3 regions of the Shewanella glacialimarina genome follow, and region 3 is predicted to be linked to each of the others. Evidence: predicted binding sites of a transcription regulator. Region 3 holds the regulator's gene; each other region holds the start of a gene.
What was found. The regulator LexA, encoded in region 3, represses DNA repair genes until DNA is damaged. The targets are predictions, from matches to a motif close to TACTGTATNNNNATACAGTA.
Positions count from the first base shown of each region.

Region 1: the regulator LexA is predicted to act here: its motif matches at 2,065-2,084, upstream of dinB (DNA polymerase IV).
Region 2: the regulator LexA is predicted to act here: its motif matches at 2,544-2,563, upstream of recN (DNA repair protein RecN).

Region 1 covers NZ_CP041216.1:3,385,533-3,389,830, forward strand. The annotation lists gene FJ709_RS14830 (aminoacyl-histidine dipeptidase) at 1-880, shown strand, start outside; gene dinB (DNA polymerase IV) at 955-2,028, opposite strand; gene FJ709_RS14840 (hypothetical protein) at 2,480-2,653, shown strand; gene FJ709_RS14845 (glutamate synthase-related protein) at 3,553-4,298, shown strand, end outside.
Region 2 covers NZ_CP041216.1:3,226,007-3,230,304, reverse strand. The annotation lists gene FJ709_RS14135 (hypothetical protein) at 1-757, opposite strand, end outside; gene recN (DNA repair protein RecN) at 855-2,513, opposite strand; gene FJ709_RS14125 (AEC family transporter) at 2,642-3,610, opposite strand; gene FJ709_RS14120 (YjaG family protein) at 3,817-4,298, opposite strand, start outside.
Region 3 covers NZ_CP041216.1:4,213,874-4,218,171, forward strand. The annotation lists gene plsB (glycerol-3-phosphate 1-O-acyltransferase PlsB) at 1-2,118, opposite strand, end outside; gene lexA (transcriptional repressor LexA) at 2,369-2,986, shown strand; gene FJ709_RS18435 (cell division inhibitor SulA) at 2,983-3,501, shown strand; gene coxB (cytochrome c oxidase subunit II) at 3,891-4,298, shown strand, end outside.

The DNA of each region.
Region 1 (4,298 bases), 830 kb from region 3:
GCAAGCACCTGAGCTGAGCAATCAATCGTTTAAGCTGACCTTGTCAGGCATTAAAGGCGGTCACTCTGGGGTAAATATTCATCTTGGTCGTGGTAATGCCAATAAACTACTGGCTCGTTTTTTGTTTAAATACAGTGATGAATTAGCCCTAGAACTCGTTGATTTTACCGGTGGTTCATTACGTAATGCGATTCCGCGTGAAGCGAATATCAGCTTTATGTTACCTGCTGAAAATGTTGATGGGTTAAAAACGGCTATTAGCGCATTTCAGGCTGTGGTACGTGAAGAGTTAGCGATTGCCGACCCAAGCATGTTGTTAACCTTAGAAGCCATTGATGCACCAAGTAAAGTCATGGGCGAAGATGCGCAAAACAGCTTAATTGACTTACTACATGCCTGCCCGAATGGGGTAATACGTATGAGTGATGAAGTAGCTGGTGTAACTGAAACCTCATTAAATGTGGGTGTCATTAGCACTGAACAAGAAAGCATTGAAATTTTATGTTTAATTCGCTCGCTTATCGACTCAGGCCGTGATGAAGTGCAAGGCATGTTAAATGCACTGACCAATCTTGCCGGAGCCAGTATTGAGTTTAGCGGCGCTTACCCTGGTTGGAAGCCGGATAACAGCTCACCGGTTATGGCCATTGTGCGTGACACCTACAATGACATTTACCAAAAAGACCCAACCATTATGGTTATCCATGCAGGTCTTGAGTGTGGTTTATTTAAAGAGCCCTACCCAACTATGGACATGGTATCTATTGGCCCCACCATTCGTTATCCGCACAGTCCGGATGAAATGGTTAACATTGAAACCGTAGGCCAATACTGGCAGTTATTATTAGCCGTATTAGAACGTATTCCAGCTAAAGCTTAATGTAAGGCTAGGCTTAATGCGATGTAAGGCAAGGCTTTAAGGCTTTAAGGCTTTAAGCCATTCAGCATGGAAACTTAAAACTGTAAATCGAGTTGGGCAACCGACTCAGTTTGCAGTTTTTTTTCACCTGTTTCCGCCAACCCAACACTCACCCCAATTAATCTAATACCCCGTTCATTACTTCTGGTCAGTGCTTGTTGTAACAATTCATAAAACAGCTTTACCGATATTTCATCGCTGCGTTGCTCGATGGTGGTTTGTTTAAAATCGTTGAATTTGATCTTCACCACTTGCTTATTGATTAATCGATCTTTTGCGCTGCGGCTCACCCGACTATCAAGCTCTTGAATAAGTTGCGGTAATACTTGGTGGCATTGAGCTAAGGTAAAAATATCCTGGGCTAATGTTGTTTCAACGCCCACAGATTTACGCACTCGGTTATTGCTGATAGGCCTTGGATCGATGCCATTTGATCGTTCAATTAACACTGCGCCAAACTTACCAAAACTTTCCAGTAACTTTGCCTTAGGATACAGCTGCACATCGGCACAGGTTTCTAACCCTAATACCGACAATTTTTGCGCTGTGACTTTGCCAACGCCCGGAATTTTCTTTAACGGTAGGGTGCGTACAAATTCAGGAATTTCATCGGGGGTAATCACATATTGACCATTAGGTTTATTTAAATCTGAGGCAATTTTGGCTAAAAACTTAATCGGCGCGACGCCCGCTGATGCTGTTAATCCGGTTTCTAACTCGATATCTCGGCGAATAGCCTGGGCAATTAAGGTCGCGCTGCCGTGGTATTGCTGACAGTCACTGACATCGAGGAAGGCCTCATCTAATGACAGTGGCTCAATCACATCACTGTAGCGGTTAAATATCTGCCTTATTTGTTGTGAAACATCTTTATAAACCTGCATCCGCCCTGGCACCAAGACTAAATGAGGGCACAGCTTTAACGCTTGATAGCTCGACATAGCTGAGCGCACACCAAACTTACGTGCAGCATAGTTACAGGTACTGATGACGCCACGGCGATCACTACGTCCACCCACAGCAATAGCTTTATCGCGCAATTCAGGAAAATCACGCATCTCAACGGCGGCAAAATAGCAGTCCATGTCAACATGAATAATTTTGCGCATTACTTACGCCATCGGTATTGGGAAGATAACTCATGATACTGTATATAAAAACAGTATTCAATATATCTACTAACTTAGAAACATCACATATTCCACTTATATTAAGGCCAATGAAGGAGAATATAAGGTACTTAATGGCAATCTAGCACCCACTAACGCAAACTTTTTCCTCAAACTTAGCTCACTGTTCTATCCAATACTTAAATAATTAACAAATCAAAATCTAGTATATGCCACGCGCCAAACAGCCTGCATTATATACGCACTAAAAAATTTCACTTAATTTGAGAGTTTAGCGTCATGTATAAATAATGGTGGCCGACTGCAAAGACTACTTGGGGCAAACCTGTCGATTACTAGAAATTCGCCGAGTGTTTATCCAAAAAATAGTCATGTCTGGGGCACAAAATTAGTCACAGAGGCACTTAAACAGATAAAACTGGGCTTACCTATGGGCTTATTTTATCCTCTAATACAACTCAGTTTCGCAGTTATCCATGGTGACAATAAATTAATTGCTAATGCTTTAGCTTATTCTGCTATTCGTTACCATAATTACCCTGAGCTTTCATTGTCTGATACTGCAGAGCCTTTACTGTCAGATACCCTTGAGCCTGCCTTGTAAAAATATTAAGGCTTCATCAATGTGGGTTGATATAAATAAGCACATCCGTAAGGTAACGTTGGGCTTTCAACCCCTAGCGGTAGTTTACATATATTTGAGCAGCTCTGCGGCGACAGCACTATTCATCAACTAACCTTTAGTCATGGTTTTGTGACTAATGAGCAAAACCTAATAAATAAAATAGTTGAAATTTCACAAATGGCTATTCGTTTATATCTAGCTGAACCGGCACTGACGACCTTACATGCTGTTACTGCTTGTCAAGCTCTTGAAGACCTGAATTACGTTTTGATACGGATATAAAATCATCAACAACTTATAGCAAACTTTGGTCGTTTTATTGGATTTGGTTAACAGGGTTATATCTGAAAAAGGGCTTTCCTGCGAGTTTGCCTAGCGTTAAGGGCAACAATATTTCTTTTGATAGCTGAGAAGTCATGGCTGAAAATGCGCGGAATAGCACTGAAGTTTATCTCATTAAAATGGTTTATAGCTGTAAGTGGTTATATGAAAACATCGAACATAATGAGCTTTATCGTATTGCTGTCATCATCATGCTTAAAGAACAAAATGCCCACCCAACAATAATCAGATGAACACGAGATAAGAGTCTATAAGCCATGTAGGGATCCTTTAATAATTACCTTGTTCTCGTTAAAGGAATTAGAGCTGATGACTATTAAGAATATGGCACAAGAATATACTTCGGTAGCAAAGTGGATCCCCAGACTTACAACACTATTTTTCAGCTAGCTAATGTTTTATCTATTACAAACATTGGTTTATCGAACATGAATCATCATTTTTTTTAGTGAGACCGCACGTTAAAGAAAACAACCCTTGATAAGTAAAATTAGAATCAACTAGATATAAACAACAACTAGTAAAAGGAAGCAACAATGACTAACCCTATAATTGCAGCTATAGCACCCAAAAAAGTGAGTCTTAATAAGGGGGAAGAATATTATTTCTGTGCCTGTGGGCGTTCCAATAACCAGCCTTTTTGCGACGGCTCTCATGCCGGAACTGACTTTACACCCAAACCCTTTACCGCCCAAGAAAGCGGAGATGCCTATTTATGCCAATGTAAACATACCACCAATAGCCCTTTTTGTGATGGCAGTCATAAACAATTTGATAAAGAGCAGGTTGGCAAAGAAGGACCGGGGGTTCAAATTCAAGTGACTAATGTAAGTAATATTCCTAACGTTATCGCAACCAAGGAAGAGCCCACTGTAGAATTTATTCATCAATTGGCACGAGAAGGTTTATCGAAGATGGGACATCATGGTCCCATGACATCCATGGGGGTGCCACGTTATCAACTACCACACTGGGATGATCTACAGATCATGGTTGCACAGATGGCAAACAAACCGCTTATGGAAAATGTGGCTGTAAATACTGAACTAGTCATAGGTCCTATGGCCAAAAGGCCGCTTAAGCTCAATATCCCACTGTTTGTATCTGATATGAGTTTTGGGGCTCTATCTGAAGAAGCAAAAATTGCTTTAGCAACAGGAGCCGAACTTGCGGGAACAGGTATTTGCTCAGGAGAAGGTGGGATGTTACCTGAAGAGCAGGCCGCGAACTCAAAATATTTTTACGAGCTGGCAAGTGCGGGGTTTGGGTATGACGAGTCAAA
Region 2 (4,298 bases), 990 kb from region 3:
ATAAATATTCTGCTGCAAATACTCTTTGAATACTTTCCTCTGACAGTTTACTGCTAAGTTTCCACGCTGCAGGGTAAGTGCCATTAAGAGGTGCTTCTGCTGCAAGTATTTTCACTCCCCAGGCTAGGTTTTTTTGCATTTTACTGCCCGCTAAAGAGAAGGTTGCAAGGTCGCTTGATGAATGAAAAATATTGTTCCAAAATCGATAATCAGCATCAATAAAGTCATTAATAAAACTAGGGCTGCCAGTGCGTGAACTCAATAAAGCATTTAGCTCAGCAAGCATCTGAATATTAGATAAGTTAGTGAAATTAATTTGTGGTCTATCTGCTGAGTTATCTAGACTTTCATGCCACAAAGGCAACGTAATAATCTGTTGATATTGATTAATTAAATCAACATAACTTGTCAGCATAAACTTAATATCTACTAAGTTACCCGCTATAAAATTATGACAATTTTCAATTAATTCTTTATGGCAGGTTTGTTGATATTGTTGCAGCAATAAGTGCTGCACATCTGACAAAGGAAGGATTGAAGGGGCTTGCTGTGTACCTACTATCTGCTGCGCTAATACAAAAGCGTTCTGACTTTCATTAACCGTTTCAAGTTGAGCCCACTTTTCTAGTTGTTGAGTATTCACCGATAAGTAGCGGTCTTCAATATTAATATAAACTAAAACAGCAAAGATAAGAGCCAGCAAAAATGTCATTGAAGCTACACTATAAATGGCTATTTTAAGTATCGACTTAAGCATTATTGCCCTTGATTTTATTATACTTTTAATTCAGTGCCTATTGCGTTGATCATTACAGTGAATTTAAGGGAAGACCATATTAGTGGTATTTCCCTCTTTATTGCAATAGCTCTCTGGCATTCGCTAGGGTGTTTTCAGTGATAATATCGCCACCTAATAAACGGGCTAATTCGTTTATTCGCTGCTCTTTATCTAAAATCTGCATTGTCGTTTCAGTTTGTCCACCTTTGTTGAACTTGTTGACGAACATATGTTGATGGCCATTACCAGCCACTTGCGGTAAATGGGTAACACAAAAAACTTGAGTTGAATCCCCTAGGCTTCTTAGCATTCTGCCAACAACTGCCGCCGTTGGTCCTGAAATACCCACATCGACTTCGTCAAATATCAATGTGGGCGTAGAAACTTTTTTAGCGGTAATAACTTGTATGCCTAAGCCTATGCGCGATAGCTCACCACCAGAAGCTACTTTAGCAATGGGTTGTAATGGCTGTCCTGGGTTGGTGCTAACTAAAAACTCCACTTGGTCACAACCCAAACTATTACTCATCTCAGGATTAAAGTTTACCGAAATATTAAATTGGCCTTTTGGCATGTTTAATTCATGGATTGAACGAGTGACTAATTTATCTAACTCTTTAGCATAGCGAGCCCGGCTTTGGCTGAGTTTTTGGGCATGGGTTAAATAGGCCTCACGGCTGAAAGCTAAAGCCTGTTTAATCTCATCTAATTTAGTTTCATCATCAGACAACCCAACCAGTTCAGCTTTAAGCTGTGCATGATGGGCTGATAAGTCTTCTGCACTGACATGATGCTTACGTGAAAGTTGCATTGCAGTGGTTAAACGCCTATCTAAATAGGTAAAGTGTTCAGGATCTAATTCTAAACGGCTAAGGTAGTCTTCTATTTCAACTGTGCTTTCTTGTATCTGAATTAATGCTTCATTAAGCATACTGGCTACAGGGGATAACTTTTCATCCACGCTTTGTAAATTATCTGCTAAATGAATCACTTTATTTAGCAGTGATTCTATGTTGAATTCTTCACCTTCAGTTAGTAGATCTAAACTGGCCTGACAGGTTTCAATCAGTTCTGTGCCATTAGCAAGGCGCTTATGTTCTTGTTCTATTTCAACAAACTCACCGTCAGCTAAATTAAACTCATCTAACTCTTCGACTTGATATTGGAGTAACTGTTTACGGGATATACGCTCATGTTGCGCATGTTCAAGCATTTTAAGCTCATTTTCGATCTGCTTATTACGTTGATAACTGGCATGTACAGTGTCAATTAACAGCTTATGGTTGGCATAGCTGTCTAGCAGCGTAAGTTGATGCTCACTTTTTAGCATTGCGTGGTGAGCATGCTGACCATGAATACCAATCAGTAATTGGCCAATACCTTTAAGTTGGGCGACAGGCACTGGGTTACCATTAATATATGCGCGCGAGCGCCCATCACTGTTAATGGTGCGGCGTAAAATGCAGTCATCTTCATTATCTAGGTCATTATCTTCTAACCAGCGCTTAGCTTGTGGCACATCATGTAATGTGAAGCGGGCACTGACTTCGGTTTTATTGGCTCCAGGCCTCACCGTATTGGCATCACTGCGGTTACCTAGACATAAACCAAGCGCATCAATAGCAATAGATTTACCCGCACCTGTCTCACCCGTTATGGTGGTCATACCGGCTTTAAAATCTAATTCTAAAAAACGTACAATAGCAAAATTGTTGATGCTGAGTTGGCAAAGCATAATGAATTCCTGTCAATGAAACTATCAAACCACTGTATTGATAAACAGTATATACTGATTTTTTATACAGTAAAGTAGTAGCCAGAAAATTATCTTTGCTTGTTTGTTAGACTATGTGAGTGTGTTAATTAACCATAAGATTTTAATAGTGTTTCTATTATAGGTAAGCTAACAAAGGTAATTAATGTGCCATATAGAATACCTTGTGCGCTGCTATTAGCATTTATTTGGTATCGATCAGCCAATAAATAGACACTTGCTGCCGTTGGCAAGGCTGCTAACAGCACTCCCATTGTCAGTAGTTCATGCTCTACGCTAAAGAGTTTGAGTAATCCGAAGGCAATAAAGGGCTGAATAATTAATTTGAGTAAGTTGATGAAACTTATTTCTGTAATTAGGCTAAGGCTGAACATCTTTGCCAAAGATTGATGCTGAAACGCTTTAGCAAGTACCATTCCTATGGCAAATAGTGCACAAGGGCTAGAGGTACTACCTATTTGGTGCAGCACCAATGATAGGCTTTCAGGTAAGGTGATATGCAATGCCGATAAGCTGATACCTATCATGCTGCCTAGCACTATCGGATTTTTATATAATGCATTCGCCATAATGACGATAGCATGATCCGCTGACTGTTTGTCACGGCTGGCAAGTTCGATAGAGACTAATGCAAAGGCAAACATGAACACCGACAGTAAGCTGGCTATAGCTGCCGCGACTAATGCGATTTTGTTACCTGGGAATAATAGGCTTAGTAATGGAATACCAATGAATGCTGTATTGCCAAAGGTGGCATTTAATGCTCGCATAGCTGCAATAGCTTGCTGTTTAGGTTTGCGCCATAAGGATACGGCTATTACGAGTGCATAGGTGATGATCATAGCCAAGCTAAATCCACCAATAAATCCCCATTGAATAATATCTTCAATGCGCGTTTCAGCGAGCACAATCAATAAAATTGCTGGAAAGGCAATGTAGTAAACAAATTGATTGAGGATAAGATTGGTATCTGCTGGTAGAAATCTTAATTTCTGAACAATACCGCCGAGTAACATAATAATAAACACAGCGATCAGCGGGGTAAGAATACTGGACATCCCTCGCAATTCCTTAGCAAAATGATAATAAGTCCACTTTACTTTGTTTTAATACGATGATGCAATTAGGCTAAAGTTAAACGCGTGTTTATTTATTCAATTTTAGGTTTAATGTTACTGACGAGCTTAAATTTACTCATAATAGTGCGATAAAAGCCTGAATAATATCAGGCTTTCGAATATTTTTTAGTGATATTAGGTTAGTACTAGAGGCTAATGCCAATATTAGATGCACCAGCTTCGATAATATCTTTACGTAAGCCTTTAACTAAGTCTGGATGAATATCTGGGTTCGCTTCAATAATATCTAATAGCATATTTTGTAGCTCTTTTTCTTCTAGCATCACAGGATGGGCAAAAACATAATCATCTAATGCTTCATCCATTAAGTCATCATCACTAAGGGCTTCAATATAGTTCGCCACAGTGCTGGAAGAAAGTTTGCTGATATTGATAATGTCATCTTCAATTTTATCCGCAATAGCACTCATTAAGGTTGAGATTGCTACCACAGCATCCATAGCAGGATAAACACCATAAGCTTCAAAATTGCTTGGGTCAGGGGTGTTTTCTTCTAATTTTTGTAAGTGAACATCTACATTGTATTTGTTTTTCTTGTCGTACTGACTTTGCCATAGTAAGTCTAGAGCTGTTGATAAGACGGCTGGTTGGCCGAACTCGCATACCT
Region 3 (4,298 bases):
TGTTTCACTGACGGTTTCAGCTAATAGCTCTAACTGGGTGATATTCGCTTGGACAACAACACAACGTTTATCACCACTAATTAAATTCTCCTCAACCATTTGATCAAGCACTAAATCAACATAAGCGGGAAGATCAGCAATACCCATAAATAATTCTGCTTTCATCAGCGGGTAAAAGTCCTCAACCACTGCCAGAATTTGTTCACGGTTACACTCTTCATAGCGCACTAAACAACTGGCAATTAATGAAGGAATAATCATGATATGAATAATATTATTACGATAATAACTCAAGGTAATAGCATGGTTAGGGTCAATTGCGACAATGTCCCCGAGAGGGTCTTTTTCTAAGGTAAATTTATTGAGTGATAAGCAATGCTTAACAATGGATGGACCATCACCTTCTGCAACCGATGCATAGTCGGAATAAGGAGCTTGCTTTAACAGTTTTAAATAGAAATTTAGCTGACGCTCAAGCTGATGACGTTCTAACGCATTTTGCTCTGAGGCCAGTAATACTAAACTGGTTAACGTGACTGAACTTGCTGCAGCGGCACCATTTATGTTGGTCATCACTTGATTGGCTAGAAGATTAACTGCTGGCGTAACCCATGATGGTTTCTGGTCAGGATCTTTGGCAATTTCTTCACGCCAATCGGGAGATTGCTGTTTCAAAAAGTTTTGTAAATTGATTGGCTCGCCAAAGTTTACGTAACCCTGGCCAAAATTACCCAGCTTACGAATAGCACCAAATACCTGCCAAAGTGATTCCTTCTCTTTTTTCTTACCACTTAATTCTTTATGGTAAGTAGCCACTTCCATCACATGGTCATAACCAAGATAAACAGGCACTAACGTCACTGGACGTTCAATACCACGCAGTACACTATTAATTGTCATGGCTAACATACCGGTTTTAGGCGCAAGCAATCTGCCAGTACGTGAACGGCCGCCTTCGGTAAAGTATTCAACAGCGTAGCCCTTAGCAAACAGTTGATCTAAATACTCACGAAAAATTGCGGTATACAGTTTGTTGCCATTAAAACTACGGCGAATGAAAAATGCACCACCACGACGGAACATTGGGCCTGCAGGCCAGAAGTTTAAGTTGATACCGGCGGCAATGTGCGGCGGCACCATACCTTGGTAATACAAAATATAAGACAGCAGTAAATAGTCCATGTGACTGCGATGACAAGGCACATATACAATTTCATGACCGTCATGATGCAGTTGACGCACTTGCTCAGCGCCTTTGATGTTAATACCACTGTATAGCTTATTCCATAACCAGGTGAGAAAACGCTCGGCAATTCGTACTAAACTGTCTGAATAGTCGGCCGCGATTTCGTCCAGATACTCAATCGCAGTTTCACGCGCTTTTTCTTTGGAAATCTTCTTATTTGTCGCTTCTTCTTCAATGGCCTTATTGATCGATTCAGACTTTAATAACGAAGCAAACAGAGCTTGACGGTTAGGCAGTTGTGGTCCAGTCATTACTTTACGTTGACGGCGAAAATGTACCCGAGCCACCCGAATTAACTTATGAGCAATCGCCTCATCAGTACCATGTTCATCGGCTAAATAGCGTAATGACATTGCGTTAGAGAACTGCACAAAACTATGGCGACCTAGAAATAGAATCATTAACCATTTACGTAACCAGGTTGGATTCTCACGTTCAAGCACAGCAGCTTTCATCGTGTCATCTTCTTTGCCTGGAGTACGGCCCCAGTAAAGACTTACTGGCACAAGTTGAATATCTAATTCAGGCTGCTGACGGTGGAGCGCTAATAAACTGGTAAAACAGTTTAAAAACTTCTCACCACCCTCACGCTTACCAATAATAGGCTTTCGCCCCTCTAAACAAACAACTCGTGGCACTTTCATACCATCAAGTTGTAATGGCGCATAAGGACTTGGTAAGCCTAAACCTTGGGTCATTTCGCTTAATGCTGCAGTGTCACTTATCGACTCTGTCTTCATGACATAAACAATGGGCTTGTCTGGATCGAAGTTTAGATCTGCAAATGGGTCATGTGGCACAACTATCGTTTGCACCATCAGCTTTTGCACCCTACGCAGCAGTCTAAGCATGATTGAATCTGGTTTTGACATAATAATATTCGCAATAAAGCCCTTTTAATATGGGCACATAGGATACCAGAAACTGGTTACCTTTCACTATATGCTGTACACATCAAGCAAAGCTTTTAAATTCAATAACAAATAAATTAAAGCATGCAATTGATACATATAATAAAAAAACTATTTAAGATAATAAAATTAAAAAATAATTGGTGAATACTTGCGCAAACCAAAACACTGTATATAATGACAGTTACTGTATAGAAAGACAGGAAACAACATGAGACCCTTAACACCACGCCAAGCTGAAATTTTAGAGCTTATTAAAAACAATATCTCTGAAACTGGTATGCCGCCTACTCGTGCAGAAATCGCCACACGCCTAGGTTTCAAAAGCGCAAATGCTGCAGAAGAGCATTTAAAAGCCTTGGCTAAGAAAGGGTTTATTGAAATCATGCCCGGCACATCCCGTGGAATACGATTAACCCAAGAAGATGAACCCGAAGAAACAGGTTTACCTTTAATTGGACAAGTCGCCGCAGGTGAACCTATTTTAGCGCAAGAGCATGTTGAACAATATTATCAAGTTGACCCCAATATGTTTAAACCCGCCGCAAACTTCTTATTAAGAGTGCGTGGTGACAGCATGAAAAACATCGGTATTCTAGAGGGTGATTTACTCGCCGTACATAAAATACAGCAAGCCAGAAATGGCCAGGTAGTTGTTGCTCGTGTTGAAGATGACGTGACAGTGAAACGTTTTGAGAAAAAAGGCAATGTCGTATATTTGCACGCTGAAAATGAAGCGTATGCACCTATAGAAGTAGACTTAAGTTACCAAAGCCTGACTATTGAAGGGCTTGCAGTTGGTGTAATTCGTAATGGAGAATGGTTATGAACAAACTAATGGGTACATCCCCGCGTCATCCTGGTTTATGGGTAGATATACCAACTGCAGATATTAATTTAGCGCAGCCTATCACCACACTCCAAACCGAAACCAATGGTAAAGTGGAACTCGGTCAATATGCTAGCCAGTTGGCACTACTAAGCCAGCAAGGTCGATGGATTGTGCTAATTAACCCCGCCAATATCAATTACAAACAGATGTTAGCTAGTGCCGGGGTAAGAATGGACCGCGTATTGTTAGTACATGCAAAGGATGAAATTGAAACACTTTGGGCGATGGAAAAAGCATTAACCAGTGGCACATCCAGTGCGGTAATTTCATGGACTCAACCATTAGATGCACGCGATAGCCGCCGATTAGAGTTAGTGGCCAAAAGTGCCCGCGCATTAGGTGTAGTAATTGAGGATGTAAGCACTCACTTAGGCACTAATTTGGCAACCAAAGCAATTATTTCAAATCAAAATAATGCTGTTAAAACAATTAATTTCACTTCATTTCATTAGTACTAAACGCCGTGTTTACTGAGCCCTGTCTATGTACAGGGCTTTTTTATGCAAACTTTCAGCTAATTAGCTATAAAAGTGATCTTGATCAATGTTTAATCTACAAGTAATGTGTTTAACAGGGTTGAAACATTTTTAACCTAATTGAAACGCTACAGTCTAGATTTTATCTGACAGATAAAAGCGTCAAATCAGAATTGATAGGTTCAGTTGTAGGTATCAGCGTGGTGCACATAAATATAAATCCGTAAGCCTTACACGCTTACAACCACCAAGGTACTTTGAGGTCATCAAGCTTTTTTGGGAACCGAAGAGTTTACATAGAGCAGAGACTTACTGTGTGACTCTTCTTTGTAGTTGCTATTCGCAATTGGCAGAGGAGAAGTCTTGTGAAGCAATGGTTGTATTGTGTAATGGCGGTGTTAATGGCACCTCCACTTGGGGCAAACGAAATGCCCCTCAACATGACAAAGGGTGTAACGAATATCAGTGGCCAGGTTTATGACCTCCATATGATCATTCTTTATATTTGCTGTGCTATTGGTGTTGTGGTGTTTGGGATCATGATTTATTCAATGATCTATCATCGTAAATCCAAAGGCGCGGTCGCGGCAAATTTTCATGAAAGTACCAAAGTAGAAATTGCTTGGACCGTGATCCCATTCGTTATTTTAATTGGTATGGCCATTCCAGCCACTAAAACCCTTATCGCTATGGAAGATCCGTCTGACGCGGACTTAACCATTAAGATCACTGGTTCGCAGTGGAAATGGCATTACAGTTATTTTAATGAAGAT